Regions from separate parts of the Vibrio atlanticus genome, predicted to be linked through region 1. Evidence: predicted binding sites of a transcription regulator. Region 1 holds the regulator's gene; the other holds the start of a gene.
The links. The regulator CRP, encoded in region 1, controls carbon source genes, mostly activating them, when cyclic AMP is high. The targets are predictions, from matches to a motif close to TGTGANNNNNNTCACA.
Positions count from the first base shown of each region.

Region 2: the regulator CRP is predicted to act here: its motif matches at 2,240-2,255, upstream of deoD (purine-nucleoside phosphorylase).

Region 1 covers NZ_AP025460.1:3,118,749-3,121,967, forward strand. The annotation lists gene OCV30_RS14115 (phosphoribulokinase) at 1-859, shown strand, start outside; gene crp (cAMP-activated global transcriptional regulator CRP) at 1,101-1,733, shown strand; gene OCV30_RS14125 (DUF1338 domain-containing protein) at 1,918-2,709, opposite strand; gene astD (succinylglutamate-semialdehyde dehydrogenase) at 2,968-3,219, opposite strand, start outside.
Region 2 covers NZ_AP025461.1:514,441-517,659, forward strand. The annotation lists gene OCV30_RS18010 (transposase) at 1-1,332, opposite strand, end outside; gene deoD (purine-nucleoside phosphorylase) at 1,413-2,123, opposite strand; gene OCV30_RS18020 (L,D-transpeptidase family protein) at 2,470-3,219, shown strand, end outside.

The sequences.
Region 1 (3,219 bases):
ACATCCAATTATTGCGGTGACGGGTTCATCTGGAGCCGGCACCACCACTACCTCAGAAGCCTTCCGAAAAATGTTCAATATGATGGACGTGAAGGCAGCTTGGGTTGAAGGGGATAGTTTCCATCGCTTCACTCGACCAGAGATGGATGTCGAGATCCGTAAGGCGCGCGAGCAAGGTAAGCACATCAGCTACTTTGGTCCACAAGCTAACGATTTTGGTGCATTAGAAGATTTCTTCCGTCAATACGGCAATGAAGGCACGGGAAAAGTCCGTAGCTATCTGCATACCTTCGATGAAGCCGTGCCTTACAATCAAATGCCCGGCACCTTTACGCCATGGCAAGAGATCCCTGAAAACTCGGATGTGATGTTCTACGAAGGTCTTCACGGTGGCGTAGTCGATGGTGACATCAATGTTTCTCAACACGTCGATCTGCTTATCGGCATGGTACCTATCGTAAACTTGGAGTGGATCCAGAAATTCGTTCGTGACACACGCGATCGTGGTCACTCTCGCGAAGCGGTGATGGATTCTATTGTTCGCTCAATGGATGATTACCTTAACTACATTACCCCGCAGTTTTCGCGAACTCATATCAACTTTCAGCGTGTCCCTACCGTAGATACATCAAATCCACTGAATGCAAAAGGGATCCCAAGTTTAGACGAAAGCTTCGTGGTTATACGTTTGCGCGGCATCAAAAACGTCGATTTTCCTTACTTGTTGGCTATGATTGATGGCTCATTTATGTCACGTCATAACACACTTGTGGTGCCAGGAGGCAAGATGAGTTTTGCTATGGAGCTCATTGTAAGGCCGATCCTGCAACAACTTATAGAAACCGGTAAAATAGGCTAACAAAACAACATTCTGGTTGATTACTTTTCATACCGTGATCATGTGCACAATTTTGCGTAAAAAATCGTAGCTTGGTCACGATTAAAATCAAGAAATAGTACCTGAAAAAGGATACTATTCTTAAACGAAACACAAGATAGCTTGCAGCACTCAACGAGTGCTCTTATCCTAGCTACGTCAATTCAGGCTTAGCTAAAATATGGAAAGCGGCAAGCATACCCTGCAGAGGAAGTAAGATATTATGGTTCTAGGTAAACCCCAAACCGATCCAACATTAGAGTGGTTCCTTTCACACTGTCATATTCATAAGTACCCTTCAAAAAGTACTTTGATTCATGCTGGTGAAAAGGCAGAAACCTTGTACTACATTGTTAAAGGTTCTGTGGCAGTTCTTATCAAAGACGAAGAAGGTAAGGAAATGATTCTTTCTTACCTAAACCAAGGCGACTTCATCGGTGAGCTTGGCTTGTTCGAAGAAGACCAAGAGCGTACTGCATGGGTTCGTGCAAAATCTCCTTGTGAAGTGGCTGAGATTTCTTTCAAGAAATTCCGTCAACTTATCCAAGTGAACCCAGATATTCTAATGCGTCTTTCATCGCAAATGGCAAACCGTCTACAAGTAACTAGCCAAAAGGTTGGTGACTTAGCGTTCCTTGACGTAACAGGTCGTATCGCTCAAACGCTACTAAACCTAGCAAAACAGCCAGATGCAATGACTCACCCTGACGGCATGCAAATCAAGATCACTCGTCAAGAGATTGGCCAGATTGTTGGTTGTTCTCGTGAGACCGTAGGTCGTATCTTGAAGATGCTAGAAGAGCAGAACCTAATTTCTGCACACGGTAAGACTATCGTGGTATACGGCACTCGTTAATCTCGATTAACTGAGCCAAAAATTTGAAAGCCACCAAATGCGAATTTGGTGGCTTTTTTGTTTTCTAAATATCTAGAGAACAGATGCGGGAAGCAAAGTTAGAAATCGGACTTCACTATTCTAAAGTATCTCGAAGCGAAGCGTACCCGCACCTCTAGGGCAAAGCCCGTGCTCGTATCTTTCTTTAACCGTTGGTGCTTTCAAAGATCTTGTCAGCTGATGCCGCGACAAATCCGGTATAAAGCTCACCATTGGCAATCGCATAACGCTTAGCGAACTCATAGAAGCCGCCAGGAATCATCTCATTGCCTTCAACAAATGAAACTGGGACTTTATCTGCCATTGTTGATGATTGCTCTAATAAGACCTCTGGAGAGCCTTTCACCTCGCCGCCAGATACATTGATAGTGAATCCCGACTCATTCAGATAGTCATTCACGGCCTGCACTTCATCGAACTTATTTAACTGGTTCACACTCACCGTAAAGTGGTTTGCACCGTAACCATGAGCGGCTAGCCAAGAAGCGTACTCACTCTCTTTTGCTAGCACTTGGAAATCTGCGAAGCTCAAATCCCAAAGACGACCACCAAACAAGAATTCATGACCTTGCAGTTTGCTAGCATCCACTTGCTCAACCAACTTAGCAACGATCTGTTGCAGGTCACTTGAACACTCTTCGACCTTCAACTCACTAATGAACACTTTTGGTTGGTTTGGATCTGGGTGCTCGTAGTGCTTAGCCACTAGCTTCTTGCTCTCAAATAAGTAATCGCCACACGCCTTGTAACCTAACTCAAGGAAAGGTTTAGCCAGTGTTTCAATACCTAGCGGTGCAACATTGAAAGTACGCAGTGCAATGTGATCGTTAATCAGGGCTTCGTCTTCTTTCAGCAAGTGATGTACTTTCTCAGCCGATGGACAAAGCCTGTGAATGTAATCGTCCCATAGTGATTTAAAGAGTAGATCGGGCGTCATGGTGACTCCTTGTCAGAGGTTCTAGCAAGCTAGTAATTTGGATTAGAAAGGGAGAGGCTGGACATAGAGTCAGCAGCCATCAGCCTGTGACATACTTGTTCTATTATTATCTACCGCCCAATCGAGGTGTCGGACGTGGGTGAAAAGAGGAAGCGATAACACCGCTTCCTTATTACACAATCAATCAATGAATCTGTTACTCATGAACCTAGAGCTCATAAGCTTATGATTCATCAAGTTAAAGCTTAAGAACCAAAACTACAGCTCAATACCTGGGCTAAACGTAGCTGGCAGTTGAGTTTCACCACCTTCCATTGACGCCATTGGGTAAGCACAGTAGTCAGCCGCGTAGTAAGCACTTGGGCGTAGGTTGCCTGAAGCACCCGGGCCACCAAATGGTGCATCACCACTTGCGCCTGTTAGCTGGCGGTTACGGTTAACAATACCCGCACGGATATGGTCAACGAAGTATTCCCACTCCGAATCGTCGGTTGAAACTAGGCCAGCAGA
Region 2 (3,219 bases), on a different replicon from region 1:
ACGAAGTTTACGTCTTGGCTCATTGATGAAGCTATCAAATAACAACTGAAAACGTTGTTGATAGAACTTTGTTTGCTGAATTGAAGCTGTATTAAGCCACTGTTTTGGTTCTGGATTATTACCCGTTAGGTAGCAGATACCTTTTTGACTGTCACCTTGACTCGCGATAGCCCAACGATCGCGCCACCAACTCATATGAACGATGTCGATCTTTTCAAAATTTTGGTCATCTTGCCAACCTGAGTCTTCCTCTACATACATAAGGTCAACATTTTGACTCTGAATACGCGGCAAGCAAACGCTTAGAGCGGCAGATCTTAGTAATGGATCTTGTGGCATATAGATCGTGACATGCTTATTCTCGTCACACATATCAAGCACGTGTAGGAAGTGAGCATAGGAAGTATAAGGCGGTCGAATTAGCGCGCCTTTCGAAGGGTAACTGAATGTCGTAAGGTTCCCCATTGGGTCCTCTACATTGCCTCTCGCAAGAATTACTTGATATTGCTGCTCAATGCGCTCTTTCAGTTTGTCAGACGGCTGAGGAAGTTCGAGATTCGCTTCTGAAGAGTGCTCTTTAGACACAAAGCGTGCAACGTCATCATAAGGGTTGTGATCAGCACTTCCAGATGGTTCTTCATTTTGAGAGTAATTTACGTGTTGGCAAAGGATGTAGCCAGAGTGTGCCTCGCCAGTCGCTATCCATACCACACCATTGTTGCTTTTCGGTTGCAGGCGCTGGTAGTGAGAAGCGAATTCGTAATCTTTAGCATGGTTGACCCAACGAGCATCGATCATCGCTAACTTGCGACGACAGCGACTGGCGATATGGTCAACATGATCATAGAAAGTCTTTGGATTGATCTCTAACTTTCTACAAATTTCACGTACTGAATACCCCATGAACAATAAGCCCATGAGGTTCTCTTGAAACTGAAGTTTTTTGTTGGATCCTGACCACTTATCAACGAAGGTTGATTGGCAGTCTTTGCATCTGTAACGCTGCCTATCGCCACTGTAGCCGAAGGCATGATAAAGATGTTTGTGGGTATGAACCGATAAGCCAAAGTTATCGCAATCATCATTACGACAAGCAGGGAGCCCGTCGCTGTGAAGTTGTCTTAGGCGATGAAGTTCGCTTAACACTTCACGATTGTTAAGTAAGGGGGGGAAAGCTCCACATTCACGACAAACCATCGCTGGACGCTTAGGGTTTGCGTGTTGCAAAACATACCGTTTTGCATCGCTCAAGCCAAAGTTGTCACACGCCAATGTTTTACAAAAGTTGAGTTGCAAACCATCCGCATCTTTTGGCAGCTTGTCGTTAGACACGATCTCCCCCTCGGGATTATTTGAGCAGCCAAGTGAGCTTGGCTGCGGGGTAACGCTTTTCAATGTATCTTATCAATTCGTTAGATGTTGATTGCAGTCTCTAGAGCAACTTTCATCATGTCGTTGAAAGATTTTTGACGATCTTCAGAGCTTAGTTTCTCACCACGGATGATGTGGTCAGATACTGTTAGGATAGTTAGAGCTTTAGCACCAAGATCCGCAGCAACACCGTAGATACCAGCTGCTTCCATATCAACACCAAGGATGCCTAGCTTTTCCATTTTTTCGAAAAGGTCAGCTTCTGGAGTGTAGAAAAGGTCTGCAGAGAATACGTTGCCAACTTTAACTGGAACTTCTTGTGCACGTGCTTGGTTTACGGCTTCTTCTAGAAGACCGAAATCAGCGATTGCCGCGAAGTCATGGTTGTTGAAACGAATGCGGTTTACTTTTGAGTCAGTCGATGCACCCATACCGATAACAACGTCCATTAGTTTAACGTCATCACGTACCGCACCACAGCTACCTACGCGAATAACGTTCTTTACGCCGTACTCAGCAATTAGCTCATGTACATAGATGCAGCACGATGGAATACCCATACCGTGGCCCATTACAGAAACTTTCTTACCTTTGTAAGTGCCTGTGTAACCAAACATGTTGCGAACGTCACAAACTTGCTTCACGTCATCAAGGAATGTTTCTGCAATGTATTTTGCGCGAAGCGGGTCGCCTGGCATAAGTACAGTTTCTGCGAAATCACCAGCTTGAGCATTAATATGAGGTGTAGCCATGGTCGTTCTCCAAAGTTTTAACGGTAATTATAGGAACAGGGTTTTATTAATTACCGATTCTGTTGAATTGAATTCGTTTTGTTGAGGCAATATTAGCGAGTTAAAACGAGGCTCCGTGAGATGTTTGTCACAAATTTGCTCTACCTTTAAAGTATTATTCATATAGATAACCAAATATGTTGAAAGTTTAGAGGCAATCGATTTTGTGTGGTTAAATTACGCTATGTCCAGACGAAAAACGACAAATAAAGGCCTGTTGCATATCAGCTTGGAGCAACAATACGTTGTCGCGACGTTTGATCAGCGATAATCTAAACTTTGATAAAAAGACCAACCAAGGAATTGTATGTCGTATTGCGCTAACTCGACGCCTTTGCACTCAATGAGAACACAGATACGTAAGGTAGCTTTACCTCTAGTGAGGGTCACCATGCTTGTGGCAGCGATGGCTTCGTCGTGTGTGTCTGCGGCGACCTTTGTACTGCCTCCGGCTGAAAGCCGTATCGTCGGCAGAATACAACAACACGAAGTGGCTGCTGGCGAAACGTTGGCCATCATTGCTAAGCAATACGATATTGGTTTTCTCTCTTTAATGGCGGCAAACAAAGGCGTTGATCCTTTTCTTCCTGCTGAAGGTTATGTGTTAAGTATCCCTAGCCGTTTGATTCTGCCGGATACGCCGAGAAAAGGCATTGTGATTAACCTTGCCGAGTTAAGGTTGTACTTCTTTGAACCTGAGAAAAATCAGGTGCACGTATTTCCTGTTGGCATCGGTCGAGTGGGGCGAGATACCCCAGAGATGATCACTAAGATAAGCCAAAAAAGACCCAACCCGACTTGGACGCCTCCAAACTCAATTCGTAAAGAGTATCTAGAGAAAGGGATTGAGCTACCAAAAGTGGTTCCTGCTGGGCCGGAAAACCCTCTGGGCGAGTATGCATTACGACTTGCTTATGGTGCAGGTGATTATCTGATACACGGCACCAATAAAGACTTTGGGATAGGCTTGCGAGTCAGCTCCGGCTGTATCCGTATGGAACCTAAAGATATTGAGTGGCTTTTTGAACAGGTTAGTCGTGGTGAGCAAGTCACAATA